DNA from 2 places in the Arthrobacter sp. KNU-44 genome. Region 2 is predicted to be linked to the other one. Evidence: riboswitches for the same ligand, from Rfam matches in the RefSeq annotation. Region 2 holds a riboswitch; the other holds the start of a gene.
The links. Region 2 has a riboswitch for cyclic di-AMP ahead of ACSVHC_RS06325 (NlpC/P60 family protein). Riboswitches for the same ligand answer to the same signal wherever they lie in the genome.
Positions count from the first base shown of each region.

Region 1: linked by a shared signal. The riboswitch ahead of ACSVHC_RS08050 (aggregation-promoting factor C-terminal-like domain-containing protein) and the one ahead of ACSVHC_RS06325 (NlpC/P60 family protein) in region 2 are both predicted to bind cyclic di-AMP.

Region 1 covers NZ_JBPXNG010000002.1:1,566,505-1,578,466, reverse strand. The annotation lists gene ACSVHC_RS08075 (AGE family epimerase/isomerase) at 1-624, opposite strand, end outside; gene ACSVHC_RS08070 (sodium:solute symporter family protein) at 621-2,153, opposite strand; gene ACSVHC_RS08065 (ArnT family glycosyltransferase) at 2,409-4,499, opposite strand; gene ACSVHC_RS08060 (ArnT family glycosyltransferase) at 4,506-6,551, opposite strand; gene ACSVHC_RS08055 (glycosyltransferase) at 6,548-7,915, opposite strand; gene ACSVHC_RS08050 (aggregation-promoting factor C-terminal-like domain-containing protein) at 8,076-8,825, opposite strand; cyclic di-AMP (ydaO/yuaA leader) riboswitch at 8,828-9,001, opposite strand; gene ACSVHC_RS08045 (sensor histidine kinase) at 9,166-10,644, opposite strand; gene ACSVHC_RS08040 (response regulator transcription factor) at 10,657-11,397, opposite strand; gene ACSVHC_RS08035 (hypothetical protein) at 11,639-11,962, shown strand, end outside.
Region 2 covers NZ_JBPXNG010000002.1:1,200,146-1,212,107, forward strand. The annotation lists gene ACSVHC_RS06300 (FdhF/YdeP family oxidoreductase) at 1-1,188, opposite strand, end outside; gene ACSVHC_RS06305 (molybdopterin molybdotransferase MoeA) at 1,251-2,576, opposite strand; gene ACSVHC_RS06310 (DUF6457 domain-containing protein) at 2,573-2,860, opposite strand; gene mobA (molybdenum cofactor guanylyltransferase) at 2,892-3,551, opposite strand; gene ACSVHC_RS06320 (HNH endonuclease) at 3,589-4,089, opposite strand; gene ACSVHC_RS06325 (NlpC/P60 family protein) at 4,410-5,177, opposite strand; cyclic di-AMP (ydaO/yuaA leader) riboswitch at 5,183-5,350, opposite strand; gene ACSVHC_RS06330 (M23 family metallopeptidase) at 5,496-6,314, opposite strand; cyclic di-AMP (ydaO/yuaA leader) riboswitch at 6,317-6,524, opposite strand; gene ACSVHC_RS06335 (metal-dependent transcriptional regulator) at 6,651-7,346, opposite strand; gene serC (phosphoserine transaminase) at 7,595-8,725, shown strand; gene ACSVHC_RS06345 (MFS transporter) at 8,748-10,094, opposite strand; gene ACSVHC_RS06350 (DUF3027 domain-containing protein) at 10,139-10,630, opposite strand; gene ACSVHC_RS06355 (cold-shock protein) at 10,638-11,021, opposite strand; gene ACSVHC_RS06360 (hypothetical protein) at 11,266-11,481, shown strand; gene ACSVHC_RS06365 (helicase-associated domain-containing protein) at 11,531-11,962, shown strand, end outside.

The DNA.
Region 1 (11,962 bases), 370 kb from region 2:
TTGAGCGCTTTCGGCCGAGCCGCTGGCCAAATGCAGTTGGGCGCCCACGTTCAGCAGTAGCATCAACCCTGCCGCGTCCTTGAACCCCGCCCGGACGGGGTAAGGCTCGGACGGAGCGCTCCGCGCCTCGATCCTTTCTTCGGCGTGGGCGAGAAGTGCATGGGCTGATTGCAGCCACTCATCACGTTCCCGGCCTGCGGCTTGGGGAAGCCGGGCCGCGCCCGCCAGGCCCAAGGCGGCAAAGAGGTCGGCCAGGACGCTGACCGCGACCTCCCCTTGCGGACCGGACGGCAGCGCCTGCCCCTCAGCCGATGTGCGGTATGCCGTCATGCTGCCGTCCAGGATGGCGTGGGCTTGGATGAACCTGGCGGTCTCAATTGACAGAGCGGCCCACGGCCGGGGATTTTCCCCGATGATTCCGGCCTCGCTGTCCAGCGCAATCCTTGAGCAGAGCCAAGCCCAGCGGCCTTGGGACCACGTATATTTTTCGTTCGAAAGCAATCGCCCTGAGTTGGAAAAGCACGTGAAAACCCCGCCGTTCTCCCTGTCGACTGCGTTCTCAAGCCACCAGGGGAGGACGTCCTTAAGCAGCTGATCACGTATTTCGGACCCGATGGCGCTCATGCGACGGCGCTTTCAACTGGGAACGATGTGGCCGGCTCAAGGTCGCGGTCAAGGGACTCGACAAGGGCGTCGGAAGCCTCGTTGTGCCAAGGGCGCAGCCAGCCGAAGACGCAATAGACGATCGCGGAGGCAAGCACCGGGGCGGCCACGTTGATTGTCTGCGCACTGGCCGTACCCAGGCTCGCGATGGGAGCGGCCAAAACGTACTTTGCGAGTGCGAAAACGATCAAACCGGTGGCCCAGGAGAACAAGGCTGCCGAGGGACCGCAGCGCCGGAATGGCCGCAGCATCCCCAGCAGCATGGGAACGGCGATCGGCCCCACCAAGGCCCCGAACCAGAGGATTATCAGGCCCAGGACGCCGCCGAATGAATCCGCGCTAAGGGCAATGACCATGGACAAACCGATGAACAGGAACGTGGAAATCCGGCCACCCAGGAGTTCCGCACGCGAAGTCAGCGGCTGCCGGGAACCGCGCAATGCAGGGATGATGTCCCTGATAACGACGGCGGAAATCGCGTTGGCGTCCGAAGAGGTCATGGCCATGGTGTGTGAGAACATTCCTGCGACGACCAAGCCGACCAGGCCGGCTGGCAGCAGTTGCTGGGTCAGGAGCGCGTAAGCCTGATCGGGGTGCGTCAGATTTGGCAGGATCAGTGGCGCGGCCCACATGGGGAAGAAAAGGACCAGCGGCCACACGAGATAAAGGGCGCCCGAAAGCAGGACCGATTTGCGGGCCGCTGAGCCGGACGGAGCGGCAATGAAGCGTTGAGCGAGATTCCACGTACCTCCGTTGTAGGAAATCGTGCTGATGAGGCAGTAGGCGAGGAAGAACCCGATGGTGTAATCACCTGCGAATGGCTGCGAGTGGGAGGCGGGCAGACGGGACCAGATTCCCGCGATCGAGGAAACGCCCCCAAGCTTGGCCACGGCGAAGATGAGCATCGCAACGCCGGCTACGGACTGGATGATGAATTGGCCCATATCCGTCAATGCGTCGGCCCACAAGCCGCCGATGGTCGAATAGATGAGCGTGACCCCGCCGACGATCAGGATGCCAACGGCGATCGGAACCCCGGCGAACACGTTCAGGAGGATCGCACTGGCTGCCCACTTGGCCGCAACGTCGAAGATTTTCAATGCGGCACCGGACCAAGCCAGTACTTGCTGCGCGGGCAGGTTGTAGCGCGTGGCCAGGTATTCGAGCGGGGAGATGATCCCCAAGCGCTGCCTGAGACGCGGCCAGCGCGGGGCGAAGAAGAAAGCGCCAACAAGGCAGGCGATGGTGATGGTGAGCGCCCACCAGACATATAGCGCGAAACCGGTGGTGTAGGCGATGGCGGCGTACGCCACGAAGACAGCAGCCGAATATCCGGACATGTGGTGGGAAATCCCTGCCAGCCACCACGGCATCTTCCCGCCCGCTGTGAAGAAGTCGGCAGCGTTTTTCACTCTGCTCTTGGCCCACCAGCCGATCCCTATCATGACCACGAAATAGGCCCCTAAAACGAGCCAGTCAGCGAAATACATACATCCTCCTTGATGCAACGAAAGCTTGGAAATGGGATCTGCAGTGGCGTCCACTTTTCTCTGCAAACGTTTGCAAAACAAGGGTCTTTTTGAAAGTCTTCTTCCGGGCCCCCGCCGCCGCACCAAGGACTTCGACGGTGACAAGGTTGGCCCGGAGGACAGCAACAGACGGGCTATGGCAGATCGCCGATATTCCTCGATCGTTGCCACAGCCCGTCTGGAGGTTTCAGGGCGTCGGTCACCCAGCCCCCGGACCTAACCAGCCAGTGCGTACACCGTGGTCCCGCCGATGCTCTGTGCCTGGAAGTTCGCAGCCACCCACTGCGCGATCTGTGCAGGAGCTTCCGATCCGCTGTTCGCCTGCATGGTCCCGCCTGCGATGAAGTAGTGGATCTTGCCCTGTGCCACGAGTTGCTGAAACTGTGCAAGCGTGGGGGACGGGTCCGTACCGTTGAAGCCCCCAACCGCCATGACGGGCAGTTCGGTGGCCAGCTGGTAGCCGGCGGCGTTGTTGGAACCCACGACGGCGGCCGCCCACGTGTAGTTCGAGGCGCCGGATTTGAGCGCGGCAACCATTCCCGACGACGGCGTCGTGGCACCGAGCAGGCCGCCCATGCCACCGCCTTGCCGGTTCCCGCCGAAGCCACCGCCCAGGGCGCCCGGCTGCTGGAGGGTCTGGGGCGGGTTGTTCTGGGCTGCGTTGTTTTGGCCGGCTTGTCCGAAGCCGCCCCGGCCGCCGAAACCACCTGCTCCGAAGCCGCCGAACGTAATCGTTGGACCTGCGCTGGGGATCGCGCCGCTGTGCGTCACGGAGGCGGTGGAGATCGAGTACGCCAGGGGGCCGGCGAGGGAGGCCACGAGCGCGAGTACCGCCGTCGTGCGCTGAAGGATGCGGGAGGCGAGGCGTCCCGAGAGCAGCAGCCCGGCCGCGGCTGCCAAGGCGCCAAAGAGCACCGCCCAGCGCAGCCACGGACCATACACGGTGGTGCTGCCCAAGAGGCCGAAGGCCGTGAATCCCGCTGCGGCCACTGCTGCGGCGAGCATGACCGCGGCGACGAGCTGCGCGCGGTGCTGCCACAAAAGCGCACCGCCCAGGCCCGCGAGCCCGGCGATGCCCGGAGCCAGGGCTACTCCGTAATAGGGATGGATGATGCCCGCCATGAAGCTGAATACCAGTCCGGTGACAAGGACCCACGAGCCCCACACGATCACCGAAGCCCGGACGGAATCCGTACGCGGGGCACGGCGGCCCAGCCACAGCAGCCCGGCCCCGAGGACCAACACGGAGGGCAGGAGCCACGCGATCTGGCCGCCGAACTCGCTGTTGAACATGCGGAACAGCCCGGGAACTCCCCAGCCGTTGCCGCCTCCCACGCTGCCGGTCTCCTGGCCGCTGAGCCTGCCCAGGCCGTTGTAACCGAGCGTCAGTTCCAGGATCGAGTTGTTCTGGGAGCCGCCGATGTACGGCCGCATGTTCGCGGGAATGAGTTCGACGACGGCGAGCCACCAGCCGGCCGAGACCACCATGGCCGCCCCCGCCCCAAGCAGTCGAAGCAGGCGGCGCCCCACTCCGCCCGGCGCCGCAACCACATACGCCACCGCAAATCCAGGAACCACCAGAAGGACCTGGAGTTGCTTGGTCAGGAAACCGAAGCCCAGGAACACTCCCGCCAGCAGGAGCCAACGCAACTTGTTGTCCTGGACGGACCGAAGCGTGGCGTAGCCGGCGGCCGTCATGAGCAGCACCAGCAGGGCGTCCGGGTTGTTGAACCTGAACATGAGGGTGGCAACCGGCGTGATGGCCATGACGACGGCGGCCAGCAGCCCGGCCCGGTGGGCGAGCCGCCGATCGCCGGTGGCGGGGGCCGCGGCCCGCCGGACTGCCAGATAAAGCAGCCATGCCGTCGCAACACCCATGAGTGCCTCGGGAACCAGGATGCTCCAGGAGCTTAGCCCGAAGATCCTTACCGAGAGGCCCATGATCCAGAGCGACGCAGGAGGCTTGTCCACCGTGATGGAGTTGGCCGCGTCGGAGGATCCGAAGAACCACGCGGCCCAATTCTGCGAACCGGCCTGGGCCGCGGCCGAATAGAACGGGTTGGCCCAGCCGGAAGCGCCGAGGTTCCAGAGATACAGGACCGCAGTTGCAAGGAGGACAATGCCGAGCTCCACGCCGTGACGCAGGGCATGCGGGCCATGGTTGGGGCGGGACTCTCGGGTCAGGCCCGGCCGAGCGCGGCCGTCCCCTCCCCGGGGAGCGGCCGTTTCCGTAGGATCCACCAACCGCGACGGCGGAGACGACTGCCCTGCCTTGGAGTCCGTGTCTGTGGAATAGGAAGTGGTCATCGGAATCTACTTTGTCAGCTTGTAGACGGTGGAGCCGCCCACAGTCTGGGCTTGGAAGTTGGCCTGTACCCAGGAGGCTACCTCGGAATTGCCGCCCTGGCCTCCGAATCCGCCGCCGCCACCCATGCCTCCTCCTGCGATGTAGTAGCCGATCTGTCCCTTCGCCACCATGTCCTGGAATTGTGCCAGCGTGGGGTAGGGATCTCCGCCGTTCCAGCCACCGAGTGCGATCACATTGGTGTTCGTCGCGAGCTCAAGGCTCGCGGCTTGGGTGGCACCGGAGACGATCGCCGACCACTTCGTGTTGGTGGATGTCAGCAGCGCGGTCAGTCCGGCGTCGGCCGTTCCCTCGGAACCGGGTCCTCCCGCCTGACCCGCGCCGCCGGTTGCGCCGAACCCTCCAGCACGGTTTCCGAAGCCGCCCATCGCGGAACCGCTGGGTCCCGACGTCGGGATGGAACCGGAGTGCGCGGTAGCCGCCGTCGCGAGCGTCCACGCCGCGGTTCCGAGGCCGCCTGCCAGAAGGGAAACGACGACGACGGCCGCAGCCGCTGCGTTCCGGAACCGGCCCGCCGGCCGCAGTGAGTCGAGGCGAAGCAGGATTGCCGCGGCCGCCACGACGCCCAGGACGACGATCACGATGCGCAACCACGGAAGCCATGAGGCGTCGCGGCCCAGGAGCACCGCGGACCAGGCCGAACTACCGAGGATTACCGCGGCCAGGACGATCCTGGCCGGCCAATACCCGCGGCCGCGCCACAGCTCAACGCTGCCAATGCCCACCAAGGCTGCGATTGCCGGTGCGAGAGCTACCGCGTAGTAGGGGTGGACGATGCCGCTCATGAAGCTGAAGACGCCAGCCGTGACCAGAAGCCAGCCGCCCCAGAGAATGAGCGCGGAACGGGTGCGGGAGGCCCGCGCTTCCCGGCGGGTGAACCACAGGCCGGCTGCCAGCAGAATCAGCGCAGCAGGGAGAAGCCAGGAGACCTCGGCGCCGAAGCTCGTGCCAAACATGCGGGCGATCCCGGCAGCTCCACCGAAACCGCTGTTGCCGCCACCGCCGCCGAACCCGCCGAGGCCGCCCCCTGCAGGGGCGCCGCCTCCGCCGGGCGTCCCTTCGCCCGAGCCGGTGATGCGGGACAGCCCGTTGTAGCCGAACGTCAGCTCAAGGAAACTGTTGGTTTGCGAACCTGCCATGTAAGGACGTGCTGAAGCAGGGGTCAGCTGGAACAGAGCGACATAACTGCCGGCCACTACTGCGATACCGGCCAATGCGCCGAGCAGGTGCAGCAACCTCCGCCGCAACGGGGTGGGTGCGGCCCAGAGGTACGCGAGTCCCAGTCCTGGAACGATCAGGAAACCCTGCAGCATTTTGCTCAGGAACGCGAGGCCCACCACGGCGCCGGCTGCGGCTAGCCACTTCCAGCCTGCCCGTTCGATGGCACGGGTAGTGAAATAGGCCGCGAGTACCAGGCACAGGGTCAGCATGGCGTCGGGATTGTTGAAGCGGAACATGAGCGCCGCCACCGGGGTCAGTGCCAAAGCGCCGCCGGCAAACAAGCCAGCGCCTGGTCCGGAGACCCGCTTGACTGTCAAATAGAGGAAGCCGACGGCGGCGGCGCCCATCAACGCCTCGGGAACCAGCATGCTCAGGGGCGAGAAGCCGAAGATCCGGCCCGCCAAAGCAGGGATCCACAATGAAGCCGGGGGCTTGTCGACGGTGATGGCATTGCCGGCGTCGAGGGAACCGAACAGAAACGCGGTCCAGTCCTTGGTGCCGGCCTGGATGGCCGCGGCGTAGAAGGAGTTTCCGTAGCCGGTGGCCGCGAGGTTCCAGAGATACAGGAAGGCGGTGGCTACGAGGAGCCCGGCAGCGGATGGCCGCACCCAGCGGGGCTGCCGGCCAAAGGCGTATCGCGTCCAGCGGGGCGTGGCATCGGGGGTTGCGGGGCCGGTCGAGTGACGGCCCGGCGGTGCCGGGGCGGTCCCGACGGCGGCAGGAAGCTCGGCACCTGCCGGGCCCGTGCTTGCAGGAGTGATCGTGGAGGTCATGATGCTGCCGTTTCTGTGCGAGGTTTGGCTTGTGTGGTGGGTGCAGTTGCCTGCGCAGCAGGCTGCCGAAAGACCCAAAGTCGGAACAACAGGAAGCGGACCGCAGTGGCGGCGAGGTTCGCTGCGACCACGGTGAGGAGCTCGCCCCAGCGGTCCGGCGTCGTCGTGCTGTGCACCAAGGCGAGTGCCCCGGAGGTGAGTGCGAGGCCGATCCCGAACACAATCAGCCCCTCGAAGTGGTGCCGAACGGGATTGCCGCCCTGGATGCCGAAGGTGAAGCGCCGGTTGGCGCCGGTATTTGCGATGGCCGTGACGAGCAGCGCCAGGAAGTTGGCCAGCTGCGGGTCCATGAATCCGCGGCAGAACAGGAAGATGAGCACATAGGCGAGGGTGGACGCAGCGCCGATCGCGGTGAACCGGACCAGCTGTCCGAAAAGACTGCTGCGCGGGTTCTGCTCGGCGGTGCGGGACGACGCCGGGAGCGGCCCGCGTGCAAGCGCTGCTCGCAATTCCGGAATGGGGATGCGGCCCGAGACGAGATCCCGGGTGAGCCGGACCATGCCGCGGACGTCGGCCAGGGCGGTGCGTACCACGTCGACGCTAGAATTGGGATCGTCGATCCAGTCAACGGGAACTTCGTGGACCCGGAGGCCGCAGCGTTCGGCGAGGACCAGGAGCTCAGTGTCGAAGAACCACGAGTTGTCCATGGTGTGGGGGAGGATCTGCTGTGCGACGTCTGCCCGGATCGCTTTGAAGCCGCACTGGGCATCGCTGAAGCGGGCGCCCATGAACGAGTGCAGCATCAGGTTGTAGCTGCGCGAAATGAACTCGCGCTTGGGGCCGCGGACAACCCGCGAGTTGCGTGTGAGACGTGTGCCAATCGCGAGGTCCGAATGGCCGGAGATGAGCGGCGCCAAAAGGGGCGCCAGTGCGGCGAGGTCCGTGGAAAGATCCACGTCCATGTACGCCAGAACCGGCGACGGCGATGCGAGCCACACCTTGCGAAGGGCGTTGCCGCGTCCCTTCTCCTCAAGATGGACAACCGCGAGCTCAGGCAGTTCCCTGGCCACGCGCTCCGCGATTTTCAAGGTGCTGTCCGTGCTCGCGTTGTCCGCCACTGTGATGCGGAAGCCATGCGGGAAGGATTCGCGCAAATGGCCGTGTAGCCTGCGCAGGCACTCTTCGAGGTCGCGCTCCTCGTTGAAGACGGGGATGGTGACATCGAGGACGGGGACGGCGGTGTGGGTGTCCACCGGGGCACGCCGTCCGCTGCGTTGGACGGGGGTCTTAGCCTTGATGGGAAGGCCCGGCGGCACCACCGCGGGGTCCTTCAGGGTTCCGGAGGTGGATTCGATGAGCGTCATGTATCCACAGTGCCGTTGCAGAATATGAAGGCTTTAGGCGGAACCTGTGACGTGGCTGTGGATGCGCCACCCGCGTGGCAATTCACATGCCTGGCCAAAGAACGCAAAGGGCCGCCCCCGAAGGGACGGACCTCGATGTATTTTGCGCGTGGCTCTTGGTTTAGTACCAGTTATGGGCCAAGTGGAAGGACCATGCCGCGGACGGCGATCCGTAGCGTTCCTTGATGTAGTTCAGGCCCCAGCGGATCTGCGTCTGGTAGTTGGTCTGCCAGTCGGCGCCTTCGGACGCCATCTTTTCGGCCGGCAGCGACTGCCCAATGCCGTAAGCGCCACTGGAGGAGTTGGTGGCAGTGGTGCGCCAATCCGATTCCTTGTTCCACAAGGTGATCAGGGCTGACATCTCGCCCTGTCCCCAACCGTAGGAGGGAAGGATGCTTGCGGCATAAGCCTGGGCGCCGGAGGGATCATCGACGGCGACGGGTGCGGCCGGGGCTGCCGGAGCTGCGGGTGCAACGGGGGCAGGGGGTGCCACGGGCGCGGCCGGTGCGGCAGCCTGGGCCGCGACGGCGGCCGGAGCGGGGGCGGGTGCCTGGCTCGGCGTCGGCGTGGCGCTGGCCTTGGGGCTCGCGCTCGCCGACGGCGTGGCTGTGGCCGACGGCGTGGCTGAGTGGTCTGCCGTGCGGGATTCGGACGTGCGGGTCATGTCCTGGGTATTGATGGCTTGACCGGCGGCCTGGGTGGCGGCACCTGCACCGAGGAACACGGCAACGACGCCGGCAACAACTGCCATGCGCTGGCCGGTGCCGAGGTTCGACGCGGCACGCCTCAAAGTGGAGCGTGACTTGTTATTCCGGGCAGGTTCGCCGCGGTGGCGCGCAACAGGGCGCGACTGATTCCTTGAATCAGACATGGTGATTGCCTCTCGACGCCTGCGGAGTTAGCTGTCGGATTCGGATGAGGTCATCCGGCCGTGGCCACAGCGGAACGTGGCGGTACGGCTTCACCCCTAGGGCTGGCTCAACATGAGCGCTTGCCCGGAGACCTGGGTCCCCCGTCTCTGCCTGGACTGATGGGCACCGGGGAGTGGCAGAGCTCGGCGCCTACCCGGCGGTGGCCGGAATGATCCAGCGCACCCATTCGACGGTACAGGAGGATCTTACTTAAGTCACATTTAGGTAACGGAGATCACGACGTCGGTGCGTCGACTTGCGCTCGCCGCGCACCGGCGTCGCGCCCGCCAGAGCGGCCTTTCAGGCCGTGGCGGTCCTGAGCGCCGGAAGACGCACGGCGAACTCCGTCCGTCCGGGCCGCGAGGCCACTTCGACCGTGCCGCCATGCGCCTGGACAATGGATTCCACGATCGACAAGCCGAGCCCGGACGTGCCCTCGGAACCGGAGCGGGCGGCGTCGGCACGGGCAAAGCGCGAGAAGATCCTGCCTTGGAATTCAGGCGGGATGCCCGGCCCGTTGTCAGTCACGGTCACCACTGCGCTGCCGTCGGCAGAGCGCATGACGCCGGTGACCACGGTGGTTCCCGCCTCCGTGTGTTTACGGGCGTTGGAGAGCAGATTCGCCAAAACCTGGTGGAGTTGAGTGGTGTCGCCGCGGACCGTGAGAGGCTCGTCCGGGAGCTTGAGCTGCCAGATGTGCTCGGGGGCCATGACTTTCTCGTCGCTGACGGTTTCGATCACCAACTGCGTGAGATCCACATCGGTGAACTCGGGGGCCTTCCCTTCGTCCAGCCGGGCCAACAAGAGGAGGTCCTCCACGAGGGTGGTCATGCGTTCCGACTGACTCTGCACCCGGCCCAGCGACTTGCGCCCGTCCTCGGTGAACGTCTCCGTCATGCGCAAGAGCTCGGTGTAGCCGCGGATGGCGGTCAGCGGAGTGCGCAGCTCGTGTGAAGCGTCGGCCACGAACTGGCGCACCTTTGTTTCGCTTTGCTGGCGCGCCTCTAGGGCGCTGGACACGTTGTCCAACATCAAGTTCAAAGCGTGGCCGACGCTTCCCACTTCCGTGCTCGGGTGGGCCGCCGACGCCGGAACGCGCACAGCGAGTGCCACCTCACCGGCGTCGAGCGGAAGCTTCGACACCTTCGTGGCGACGTCGGAGAGCTGCTCCAAGGGGCGCATGGTCCGGCGGATCAGCACGGTTCCGGCCAGCCCGATCAGGACCAGTCCGCCCAAGGAAACCAGCACCATGGTCCAGACGAGTGAGGCCTCGGTGTCCTCTTTCGAGGCGAGCGGCAGCCCCGTGATGACAACATCGCCGTAGGGAGTTTCGGTGGCCACCAGCCGGTAGCCGCCATTGGACAGGGTGCGATCAACCGGGCGGCCATCGGAGGGGAGCGCCGACAGGATTCGAGCGTCGCTGGGCGACAACGGCGCACGGGTGGCATCAGAGGACAGGAATCCAGCATCGGTGCTCACCTGACCTGCGAGAATACGCGCATTCAGGGTGCCGATGCTTTGGCCCCGGGGGTCCAAGGGGTCCGGTCGGCCGCCAGGGTTGCCTTGCGGCGGGCGGCCATGGGAGGCCTGCGCCAATTGCTGGTCCAGCTGTTTCGTGAGGAACACATCCATGGAGGCGTAGCTGACCACACCGACGGCACCGCAAATGGCCACGAGGAGTGCCATGGAGAGAAGGATCAAGCGCGTGCGCAAGTGCCAGGTTGAAGGATTGAACCAGCTGTGGTCGGTCTGACGGGGGATACCCGAGAGTGCGGACATTCGGAGCCCCGGCTATTCGGCGGGCTTGATGACGTAGCCTGCTCCGCGCACCGTGTGGATCATGGGCGGGTGGTTGGCCTCGATCTTCTTGCGCAGGTATGAGATGTAAAGCTCCACGATGTTGGCTTGCCCGCCGAAATCGTAGTCCCACACGCGGTCAAGGATCTGGGCCTTGCTGACCACGCGCTTGGGATTCTCCATGAGGTAGCGGAGGAGCTCGAACTGTGTCGCCGTGAGAGGAATGTCTTCGCCTCCGCGAGTAACTTCTCGTGTGTCTACGTTCAGGGTCAAGTCACCTACAACCAGTTCGGCCGTGTCCATCGCCGCCACTCCCGAGCGTTGGACCAGGCGGTGCAGGCGCAGCAGGACTTCCTCCATGCTGAACGGCTTGGTGACATAGTCGTCGCCGCCGGCGGCCAACCCGACGATGCGGTCCTGCACGTCATCCTTCGCCGTGAGGAAGAGCGCAGGCACCTCAGGCGCAAAGGCGCGGATCCTGCCCAGCAGCTCAACGCCGTCGAACCCCGGAAGCATCACATCCAGCACCAGGACATCCGGGCGGAAATCCTTGGCGAGCTTTACCGCAGCGGGACCGTCGCCCGCCACGGCCACCGACCAACCCGCCATGCGCAAGCCCATACTCATGAGCTCGGCGAGGCTGGGTTCGTCGTCCACCACAAGGGCGCGGATTGGAGAACCGTCCGGGTGGCTGAGCTGCGGTAGGTTATTGGTCATGGAGTGCGAGGATGCCATGGGACAACTCTCCAATCTGCCGGTTTGCCAGTGCTTTGCCGTTGCTGTGAGCACCCTGTGAGTCCCAGCCTAGCCACCTGTCGGGAGGTTGTTCCGGTTCCAGCAGAATCCGACACCATACCGAGCGGCAGGTCACAGGCAAGCCTGCAGTTCGACACAGCCAATGCACAGCAAAGAGACTGACGCTGTTTGGGACAAGAACACGCACGACCAAACAGCCTCGATTTCGATGGAGAAGACCATGGATCAGCAAAACAACCCCTCCGTACTTGGTTCCGAGCCGGAGAGCGGGCACCCGCAGCCGGTGATCCGCCCCCTTGACGATTCTGCGCAGCCTGGTGCTGGGCAGCCTGCCGCCGGGTGGGGTGCTCCGCAGCCGCCGGTGAACCAGCAGCCTGGGCAGCCTGCCGCCGGGTGGGGTGCTCCGCAGCCGCCGGTGAACCAGCAGCCTGGGCAGCCAGCCGCCGGGTGGGGTGCTCCGCAACCGCCGGTGAACCAGCAGCCTGGGCAGCCAGCCGCCGGGTGGGGTGCTCCGCAGCAATACAACTCCGGACAGTCCCGGCCT
Region 2 (11,962 bases):
CAAGAGCAGCAGGTTGATGATTTCACGCAAGGTATCCACGGAGTGGGGCTGCTGGGTCAGCCCCAGCGCCCAGCAAATGATGGTGCCCTTCGAGGCGGCCAGCATGCCGGCCACCTTGGTGATTTCAATGCGGCTCAAGCCCGTGGCGCGTTCCGTCTCGACCCAATCCAGCGCCGCCCGGGCCTCGGCGTAGGCCTCGAAGCCGTCGGTCTGCGCCTCGATGAAGGCGCGATCAACCACTGTTCCTGGCTGCCGCTTCTCCTCCTCCAGCAGGAGGTGGCCCAGCGCCTGGAACAGGGCAAGGTCGCCGCCCACCTTGATCTGCAGGAATTCATCGGCGATGTCCGTGCCACCACCCACCACGCCGTTGAGCGACTGGGGATCCTTGAAGTTCAAGAGCCCGGCTTCCGGCAGAGGATTGACGGCGACAACCTTGCCCCCGTTGTTCTTGCAATCACGCAAGGCGGACAGCATGCGCGGATGGTTCGTGCCCGGGTTCTGGCCTACGACAAGCACCAGTTGCGCTTCGTGGATGTCTTCCAGCGAGACTGTGCCCTTGCCGATCCCGATGGTCGGGTTGAGGGCGCTCCCGGAGGACTCGTGGCACATGTTCGAGCAGTCGGGCAGGTTGTTGGTGCCCAGGCTGCGGGCAAACAGCTGGTACATGAACGCGGTCTCGTTGGCCGTGCGCCCCGAGGTATAGAAAACGCAGCGGTCCGGCGTCGTGGCATTCACGTGCTCGCCGATCAAGGCGAAAGCATCCGTCCAGCTGATCGGCGAATAGTGTGTGTCGCCAGGGCGGATGACGACCGGCTCGGCAATGCGGCCTTGGCTGCCGAGCCAGTATTCGGTCTTGTCCTCGAGTTCGGCCAGGGAGTGCCGTGCCCAGAACTCCGCGTCGACCACACGGGTGGTGCTCTCCTCGGCGATTGCCTTGGCCCCGTTTTCACAGAACTCGGCTGGACTGCGTTTGCCGGTGATGGACTCCGGCCAGGCGCAGCCGGGACAGTCGAAACCGTCCCGTTGGTTGACGCGGAGCATTGACTTGACGGTCCGGCTGACGCCCGCTTGGGCCCAACCGCGTTCCAATGCCACGGTGACTGCCTTGACGCCCGCAGCGGAGCGCTTGGGTGGGTGGATCTGGAGGTCATCTTCGTTGATGTCCTGCTCGGGTGCATGCCTGTTCATGCCCCCATCATTGCAAGGCCTGACTCTCTAATCCACCCGCGTCCATTCGGCACCGGAAACTCTCAGCCCGTCAGGGCGCTCCAGTCGACCGGCCCGGACGAAACCTTACGGGCCGGCTTGGCAGGAGTCTTCTTGGCCTTGTCTTCCGAGGACTTCGGCAGGGGAAGCGGCGGCCCCCACGGCAACGGAAAAGCGGGCACCGCCTCGCCCAGTTGCACGCCGTGCGGCGGCACCACCATGACTCCGTCCGCACCGGCGAGGCCGCGCATCATCCCGGGCCCCGCATGCTGGGCCGGCGCGGCCAGGCCGTACACGAACCTGAAGGGAAGCAAGCGCGTGCGTCCGGGATCGGCGTCGAGCATTGCCCCGCAAGGAACCTCGCCGACCTCCGGCAGCGCCCTGTGCCCCAGCCCCGCGAGAAGCGGTGCACCGATCGTGAAGAGGACCATCATGGCCGCGAGCGGATTGCCGGGGAGACCCAGCACGAAGCGCCCATCGGGCAGTTCGGCCAGCACGCCAGGATGTCCCGGACGCATCGCAATTCCGTCAATCAGCAAGCGTCCGCCGAGATCCGCAATGGCCCGCCGGAAGTGGTCGGTCCCCGAGCGGCCGGTTCCACCAGTGGTGATGACGACGTCGGCGGGTGGCGCGTCCGGCGACGGCTCGCCCTCTTCAAGGCCCGAGAGCCATTCTTCATAGGAGTCGCCCACCTTGATTTGCTCGCCGCGGATCCCGCCAAGGAGCTCGACGACGGCGCCAAGCTGGGGACCGAAGGTATCCCGCACCCGCCCGGGGACCGGGACACCCGCGGTCACCACTTCGGAGCCGGTCAGGAGCATTTTCACGAGGGGCTTGCCCAGCACGTCGAGTTCATCGCGCCCGGCCAAGGCAGCCAGGGCGAGATGGGCCGGGTTCAGGACGACGCCCGATTTGATCAGCAGCTCGCCCGCCGCAGCTTCTTCTCCCGCGTTGCGGATGTGTTGACCGTTGCGCGGTTCGCCCGGCTTCGCGTTCCCGCCGAGCGCGAGCAGCGGCAAGCCATCTTCGTCCGTGGTCAGGACCCCGTTCTCGCTCCGCAGCACTGCCTTGGCCCCCGGCGGGATCAGGCCACCGGTGGCGATAGGACTCGCTTGGTGCGGTGCCAGCCGATGGCCGGGTTCGGCGAGGATCCATGGGCCGCTGCCGTTGACCGCCCAGCCATCCATCGCAGAGGACGCATAGTGCGGCAGGTCCTGCAGGGCGTGGACATCCGCGGCCAAGGTCCTGCCGATGGCGTCCTTCAGCGCAATGGGCGCGGCGGGAATGGGCGTGGCACTATCGAAGGCAAGTTGCCGCGCCTCGGCCCACAAATGGTCGGCATGCGGGACATGCCCGGGGGCATCCGTCATCCGGCGTCGGTTCCCGGATTCGTATAGTCCTTCGCGAGCGTGCGTGCCAGGCCCATGGCGGCATCCATCGATGCAGCTTCAGTCGCTCGTCCCGAACCCGCAGCAAGTCCAGCCGCGAAGCCCGCAATGAAGGTGGTCAAGGGAGCCGCAGGCCGGACCACTGAATGGGCTGCAACGCCTGCCAGGGACAGGATCTCGTTGATGTCGATCTCGACGTCTTCCAGCTCATATGCTTGCAGCAGGCTCCTGCACCATTCCTCGAGCGTTTCTTCCTGGCTCTTCACGATCCGCCTCCACTGTCCGGTACAGCTGTTGTCACGGCACGTCGCCGTCCACTCCAAGCGCCGCGGCATCGTCCCAGGTATCCACGTCATCGGTGGACCCTGCGGGGACAGGCACGGCCAGCAGATCAAGCCTAGCAAGCAGTCGGAAGACCGCGGCGTTGGCCAGGCCACCTTGTTCTGCCGCTGCGAGCACTTCCCGTTGCAAAGCAGATACCCGGTAGATGCCGAGCAGCGGCTGCCTCCGGCCGTCGGCGGATACGGACATGACCCCTTCCGCTTCCTCGTGGCCTGCAAGTTCCCGAAGCAGGACCGGAACCGCGGCGGCCGCCAGGGGCATATCGCAGGCCAGGACCAGGACCCAGGGCGCGTGTTCCGGGGACGGGCTCACGCCGTTTTGCCCTTCGGCGTCTTGCCCTTCGCCGTCTTGCGCTACTCCGTCTTGCCCTAGGGCGAGGAGTCCGGCGGCGATCGCGGCTGCCGGTCCGGCGTAGGGCGGGTCCTCCCGTGCGGTCAGTGTGCCGTCCGGCAAAGTGCCGGGATCCGGCCCGACGACGACGACCCTCCCGGCGCCGCGGGAAGCCGCGACGGCACGCTGAAGGAGGGTGGCGCCGTCGTACCTCAACTGGGCTTTGGGCACGCCGCCGAGGCGGGAGGACTTGCCACCCGCCAATATCACCGCATCAAAGTCCACCCGCCCAGATTACCCGGGAAGCAGGCTCAATTCCGGTTCAGGCCGCCGATTCGGGCAGGAGGAAGGGATCCCATGCGGGCGCAGGTTTCTCAAGCTCCTTGATTTGCCAGATAGTCCCGGTGGGCGCCGCCGGAGTGAACCTCAGTTTCCAGCCCATCTCGGCCGGAGTGTGGTCACTCTTGGCGTTGTTGCAGCGCAAGCACGCTGCCACCAGGTTTTCCCAGGAATCCGCGCCGCCCCTGGATTTGGGGTGGACGTGGTCAATGGTGTGCGCTGCTTTCCCGCAATACGCGCAACGGTGACCGTCGCGGCGCAAGACGCCGCGGCGTGTAACCGCCGTGATGGTGTTGTACCTCGGCCGGATGTAGCGATTGAGCAGAATCACGGAGGGACGTCCGAGAATCTCCTGTGGCCCGACGACAGGCTCGTCGCCTTCGGCCACTACGCTCGCTTTTCCGGTGAGCACAAGGACCAGCGCCCGGCGGAAGGTTACTACCGCCAGCGGTTCATATCCAGCATTCAGAACGAGTGTGCGCATGCACGTACCTCTTCACGGCCGCACCCGTCAGGGGCGCGAGGGCCGGCTGCCCTCTGCATGTACGGGCTGTGGATCGACAACCTAAGAGTAAACACCCGGAGGCCAGATCAACGAATCCTTGCGGGAGTTCCAGCGCGGTGTCGGTCAAAGTTCATGTGCCGGACACATGGCCGGAACCTTTCACGCACCTGGGGGCTACTCCTCGAATCGTCCCTTTGAGACTGCCTGGAGCAGTGATTTAGCGCATGCTGGTTAAAACAGAACATCCCCGCCGGCGGACCAGCGGGGATGTTCCAGTGAAGCTATGTAGCCGGAGCTATCTAGCCACCAACGCGGATGAAGACCGGGCCGGAGCCAACGTTGACGCTGTAAAGGGCGGTGGTGCCACCGTTCCAGCCGCCGTGGACTGCCATGCCGTTGCCGACGTAAACGGCGATGTGGGCCATGCCCATGCCACCGTTCTGGTAGTAGACCAAGTCGCCCGGCTGCGCTTCAGCAGCGCTGACCGTGCGGCCAAGGGAGAGGTAGTCTGCCGGCCAGCCGTGGAAGTTGATCCCAACGGCGGCCAGGGAGTTCGAAGCCAGGGCGGTGCAGTCCTGGGCAACGCCAAGCTGTGCGTAAGCTGCGGCAGCAATCGCTGCGCCCTTGCCGCTGGCAACTTTCGTGGCGGGTGAAACAGCAGCGGTGACAGAGAGCGTCGAGGAGCCGGTAGCGGCACCCGTTGCAGCCTGCGTGGCAACCGGAGCAGCTTCCTGCGTGGCAACCGGAGCTGCGACAACCGGAGCAGCTTCGGTGGAGACCGCCGGGCGCTCGTACTTGATGGCGACGGACGAGTCAGCCGAAATGCTGGCTTGGGCGATGGACTGGACTTCCAGGGCGGAGGTCGAAGTGGACTCGCGGGGGACGTTGGTTTCTGCAGCGTTGGCTGCGATACCGCTAGTAAGCACCAGACCGGAAGCAGCTGCGATAACCGCTGCCTGACGGCCTACGCCACCGGCGTTGCTGCCGACAGTCTTAGCGATAACGGCAAGCGAGTTGGTCTTGGTGACCGCGGCACGGTGGCGCGCAACAGTAGAGCGTGAAGACACGTTAAGAGGCCTCTCCCTATGCCCGCGAGGTAAGCTGTCGGATTCGGATGGGAGTCATCCGGCCACACTTCTCCCTCTCGGAAGTTGTGCGACTTAACCCCAAGGCCATCGGTGAAGATGACCAAAAGTTGGGTCCCCCGCCTCTGCCAGACGATGTTTTGCGAACGGAACCTCGAGCAGTGGCAGAGCTAGGCAATCCACTCGAGTGCATCAACTCTCTAAAAGTTGATGCGTCTTAGACGGTACATGAGTTTTGATTGAATGTCACATTCAGGTCACGGAGCGTGACAAGCATGCGAGAGGCTTCCATCGGATTGGCTACAGCCAGCCCAGGGGGTCAACGACGTCGCCGTTGACCATGACTTCAAAGTGGAGGTGGCAGCCCGTGGAGGCGCCGGTGGTGCCGCTCAATGCGATGACATCGCCGCGGCTGACCGTCTGGCCCACCTGGACGTTGAAGGACGACAAATGGTTGTACGTGGTTTCCAGGCCGTTGCCGTGGTCCACCACAATGCGGTTTCCGCCGCCATACGGATGCCAGCCGGCGAAAGTGACCTTGCCGGCCGCGGCAGCATGGACCTGGGTGCCGCACTGGGCCACGAAGTCCTGGCCTCTATGGAACTCTCCCAAGCCGCCCGTGATGGGATTCACGCGGTAGCCGAAAGGCGAGGCCGTTGTCAGGGCGTCGAGAGGCGCCCCCAGGGTGCCCTTGGATGACGACGTCTTGATAGTGCCGACGGACTGCGCGCTCAGGAGCTGCTTGAGCTTGCTGTCCGGATCGGCAGTGGTGGAAACCGCAGCACGGCTGAAGTCGATCGTGGCGCTTGCCGCGGCCGGAATCTCAGGCTGGGTGCCCACTGCCAAGGCGGTTTGGTTTGACTCGGGCGTGGCCGTCATAGCGCCGGCGCCCGGCAAGGCGACCGTCAGGATGAGGCCTGTAGCGGCAAGGGCCACTCCGGCCTTCTGTCCTGCTCCGCTTGCGGCGGCGAACTCGGCCATCTGCCGCAAGGGACCCTTGCGGCGACGAAGTTCGCGATGGGGATCGCGGGGCCTGTCGTGCTCGACGGCGCTTGCGCTCCGCAGCACAGCAGTAGGACCGGACGCGCGCCTGCGGCCCCTGGTGTTCTGCGTGGTCAAGGTTTTCCTCTCTGGCAAGCCTGCGAAGTTAGCTGTCGGATTCGGGCCAGAGAGATCGTGGACCCGGTCCGTGCGAAGGGCACGAAACGCAAGGTACCCGGAGGGGCCTTGCGCTGTTTGCACTTCCGCTACGGACTTCACCCCAAGGCCGTCTTTCGACAGCCAATGGTGGTTCCTCCGTTTCTGCCAGTGAATGGACTAATCCACCTGATCCGCTGGCAGAACTCGGCTTCGGATCAGGTAACGCTTTGGTATCGGCGCCAGTATTTAACTATAGGGGATCAAGCCCCCGCGGTAATAATTTCGTTATATTTGCCAACCGCATCGGCGGGCCAGCTAGGCGACCGTGACAAAAACGTGCGAGGCAACCTCGGGCGGCAGCTCCAATGCGCCGTCGATATTGGGCACGCGAACGGAGATGTACTCCCCCACACGTTCCAGGGAAACCCTGGCGCCGGGGCGGATTCCGCCCTCGTCCAGCTGCACCAGAAGTTCAGGCTCCACCTGGATCGGTTCAGCCAGTCGACTGACGGTGACCCTGTTTTCAGGTGAGTATTCGTTCATCGCGTCAAGTAGATTGACCACGCCATCGGTAAAGGCGTGGGACGCGACTCCGCCCAGCGCTTCGAGTCCGGGAATGGGGTTGCCGTAAGGCGATTCCGTGGGGTGGTCAAGCAGTTCATAGAGCCGCCGTTCCACGCGCTCACTCATGACATGCTCCCAGCGGCATGCTTCATCGTGGACGTAGGCCCAGTCCAGTCCAATCACATCTGCCAGGAGCCGTTCGGCGAGCCGGTGCTTGCGCATGACCTCGGTGGCGCGTTTCCGGCCCGTTTCAGTCAGCTCAAGGTGCCTGTCGTTGGACACAATCACCAGACCGTCGCGCTCCATCCGTCCGATCGTCTGGGAAACGGTTGGGCCGGAGTGCCGCAAGCGCTCGGCGATGCGTGCGCGAAGAGCCACGATGTTCTCTTCTTCAAGCTCCAAAATGGTCCGAAGATACATCTCAGTGGTATCGATCAGATCCGTCATCCAGCTCAGCTCCTCGAGCGCAGTATCTAGCGTATTTTCGCCAGCTCCAAGCTTAGCTTATTTGGAATTACTCCGGATAATTCCGGCGCTTGACCCGAGCCAGCCGACCAAGTGCTTTCCACGTGGCGGACTATGACAGCTTCGGTTCTGCCCCCGCCTGCGGCTTCAGGCAGAATTGGGGAGTCGAAGGGGCAGCTTGCCACCTGCCACGACCCATCTAGGCCGCTACTTCACCATTGGAGCATCCCGTGAGCGACAACAGCATCACTATCCCCGCCGATTTGCTGCCCAAGGACGGCCGCTTCGGCGCCGGGCCCTCCAAGGTCCGCCCGGAGCAGATCGAGGCCCTTTCCGCCGCCTCGACGACGATCCTCGGCACCTCCCACCGCCAGGCGCCCGTCAAGAACCTGGTGGGCTCCGTCCGGGAGGGACTCAGCCAGTTCTTCCGTGCGCCCGAGGGCTACGAGGTGATCCTCGGCGTCGGAGGCTCCACCGCGTTCTGGGACGTCGCCAGCTTCGGCCTGGTCGAGAAGAAGGCCCAGCACCTCTCTTTCGGTGAGTTCGGTTCCAAGTTCGCTTCGGCAACCAACAAGGCACCTTTCCTTGAAGCTTCGTCCATCATCAAGTCTGAGCCTGGCACCCGGCCGGTTTCACAGGCCGAAGCAGGCGTGGACGTATACGCATGGCCGCAGAACGAGACTTCGACGGGCGTGGCCGCTCCGGTCAAGCGGGTTCAGGGCAGTGACGACGGCGCCTTGGTCCTGGTGGATGCGACGTCCGCAGCCGGCGGCCTGGATGTTGATGTTGCCGAAGCTGACGTCTATTACTTCGCCCCGCAGAAGAACTTTGCGTCCGACGGCGGCCTGTGGCTGGGACTCTTCTCCCCCGCCGCCCTGGAGCGCGCGGCCCGCATCAAGGCAAGCGGCCGCTGGATCCCCGATTTCCTCGACCTGCAGACGGCTATCGACAACTCGAAGCTCAACCAGACCTACAACACCCCGTCCCTGTCCACTTTGGTGACGTTGGATGCCCAGGTCCAGTGGCTCAACAAGAATGGCGGCCTGGACTTCGCTTCCGGACGCACCGCGGACTCCGCAGGCCGGATCTATGACTGGGCAGAGGCTTCCGAGTACGCCACCCCGTTCGTCGCGAAGGCAGAGGACCGCTCCAATGTCATTGCCACGATCGATTTCGACGACTCGATCGATGCCGCGGCCATCGCCAAGGTGCTGCGCGCCAACGGGGTCGTGGACACGGAGCCGTACCGCAAGCTGGGCCGCAACCAGCTCCGCATCGCTACCTTCGTTGCCATCGAGCCGGACGACGTCTCTGCGTTGCTCGCCAGCATCGACTTCGTGGTGGGCGAACTGAAGAAGTAACGGACCTGCCGCGTTCCCGCAGTCAGGACTGGTCGGCGTCGTCCGGGAGAGGATCCCGGGCGGCGCTGGCCTCTTTAACGGCGCTAGCCTCATTAACAGCGCCACTGGCGCCTTGGGACTCGATGCGGAAGAACCGCATGCCGCGGGCGCTGCTATCGAAACGGAGCCGCAGCTGGCGGGCGCGGATGATCCACACGATGCCGACGACGGCGGTGCTGGCGCCCGCGCCGGCGGCCACGCCCACAGCCCATCGGGGTCCGGCCACGTTGGACACCCAGCCGACGAACGGTGCTCCGATGGGCGTTCCACCCATGAAGATGGCCATGTAGAGTGCCATGACCCTGCCGCGCATGACAGGTTCCGTGGTGGACTGCACGTAGCCGTTGGCGCTCGTGATCATGGTCAGGGCAAACAGTCCGCAGGGAATCAGCGCCAAGGCGAACATGGTGTAGTTCGGCGCCAGGGCAGCCAGTCCGCTCGCAAGGCCGAACCCGCCAGCCGCCGCGAAGATGAGCCGCATCCGTGGCCGCCCTCGCCGGGCGGAAAGCAATGCTCCTGCGACGGACCCGATCGCCATGACCGAGTTGAGCAGCCCGAATGCCCCCGCGTCCATGCCGAACTCCGTGCCGACCATGGCCGCGATGAAGAGGACGAAGTTCAGGCCGAACGTGCCCATGATGAAAATTGCGACCAGGACAACCACAATGTCCGCGCGGTTGCGGACATAGCGAAGCCCCTCACGGATGCGGCCCTTGCCAGCGGCGGCCCGGGGTTGGACGCGTAAGGAGGCGAGGGGGATGGCCCGGATCGCGCCAAGCATTGCGAGGAAGGTCAGGGTATTGATCATGAATACCCAGCCCGGCCCCACCGCGACCGTCAACACGCCGGCCACGGCGGGACCGATCATGCGGGCGACGTTGAAGGATGCGCTGTTCAACGCAACGGCGTTGGAAAGATAGTCATCCTTGACCAGCTCCGACACGAACGTCTGGCGAACCGGGGCGTCAAGTGCCGAGACGACGCCAAGCAGGAGCGCGAACACGTAGACATGCCACAACTGCGCTGCACCGCTCAGCACCAGGAGTCCCAGGCCAGTGCTCAGGACCGCCATGGCCGTTTGGGTCATGACCAGGAGCCTGCGCCGGCTGTAGCGGTCGGCAAGCAGTCCGGCCCATGGGGCCAGGAAAAGCTGCGGACCCAGTTGGAGGGCCAAGGTCACGCCCATCGCGCCGGCATCGTGGTTGCTCAGATGGGCGAAAACCAGCCAATCCTGGGCCGTCCGTTGCATCCACGTGCCGATATTGGAAATAAGGGCACCGATGAACCAAATGCGGTAGTTAAGGACACCGAGCGATTTGAAGGTGGACATCAGTTTCCACCTTCAGGGAATTCACTCGCCGGGTCCGCCAAGGGCTAGTCAGCCTCGATGTCGTCGGCGTCGTCGTTCTCTTGGTCGTCACCGGAGGCGGCGACGTCCTCATCGGAGGGGCCACCGTCGTCGTCCGCGTCAACGGGAACGTCAGCTTCCTCCGCCAACTCTTCGGCCGCGGTCGCCTCGTCCTCCGGACGGACGCGCTTTGCCCAAGGCACCCATTCCGGGGCGAGGATGGAGTCCTCCGAAGGCAGCAGGCCAAGCTCGCTGACCGTGACCACTTTGGAGCGCGAGTTGCGGGTCACGACGGCGTACCACTGCCACCCGCCGTAGCCGGCCAGCCGCGATTCGAACAAGTGCGTGACCACGCGTTCGCCCTCGGAACGCGCGGCAATGTGCGGTCCGATTTCGGCCGGCTTGGCGATGGTCTCCACCGCGTTGCGGGCGACGTCGACGGCGGCCGCCAGGAAAGCGTCCGGCTTGCCGACGCGCCACACAGGAAGGCCGGTGCGGGGTTTCGCCGTTGATGTCATGGCAGGTTTAGGCTTCCAGCTCGTCGGCAACCTTGCGCAGGGCTGCGGCGATGGCCTTGCCCTTGGCGCCTTCAGGGTACTTACCGGCGGACAACGTGCCGGAGAGGTTGTCCAGGACAGATACGAGGTCCTGGACTACCGGAGCGAGCTCGCGGGCATTCATGCGCTTGGCTTTGGCGATGGAAGGCAACTTATCCAGCACGCGGAGTCCCAGCGCCTGGGCGCCCCGGCGACCGTCGGCGACGCCGAACTCAACCCGGGTGCCCGCCTTGAGATCCGCTACCCCTTCGGGCAGCGCGGATTTGGGCAGAAATACTTCCTGGCCGTCCTCTGCTGCGAGGAATCCGAAGCCTTTTTCCTTGTCATACCACTTGACCTTGCCGGTGGGCACGTAATCAACCTTCTTCGTTCTTACTTGCGAGACACGGCCGGCGCGCCACCGCATCCGCAGGATACTGCGGGAATAGGGGTAACTGCCTTGACCGTGTTGGTCTGTTGCTTCAAGGTTATCCTGCCCGGCAGCGGATTCGCGCTTTGAGACCCCCACAGGCAGGTCCTGCCGCCTTTTGTACGCAACGGAACTGCGCCCTGGCCTGGAACCGGGGATGCGGCCCGGGACTGTTAGCGTTGCTTCCATGATTCCCCACGACTTCCGCCGCCCGCTCACCATCGTTGCCGCAGTCGTCGCAGTCCTTTCCCTGGCGGCCGTCGCTGCCGTGATGGCGGTCGCTTTCGCCGGTGGAGTGGCACCGGCCTGGGTCACGTCCACCGCCCTCTACGGGCTGCCGCTCGCCTTCATTTTGATGGCCGCGTTGGTAGTTGACTCTGTGCGGGCACGGCGTCGTCAATGAGCAGCCGGAAAGCCCGACGGCGGACCCGGCTGGCTGTAACGTTGAATTGATGTCCCTTATTCGCGCGCTCAGCAAGGAACTGGAAGCGCGCAGCGATGATTCGCTGCGGGCCCTGTTTGCCGCGCGGCCGGACCTCATCTCCCCCGTGGTCCCGGACTTCGCTGCACTCGCGGCGCGGGCAAGTGCCCGGGTCAGCGTGCAGCGCGCCCTGGAACGGCTCAACAAACCGGAGATGCAAGTACTCGAGACGCTCCACCTGTGCACCAACACCGACACCGGCCACAGCGTCTCGGCGGCGGGGCTGAAGAAGTGCATCAACGGCGCCACCCTTGCCGCGCTCGAGCCGATCCTGAACAAACTCCAGGAACTGGCCCTCATCCACCGGGCCGATCCCCCGGCCACGGTGCACAATCCAGGCCGGCAGCGTTTCTACTTGCCGGTGGGCAGCCTCAAGGACGTCATCGGCATCTACCCGGCGGGT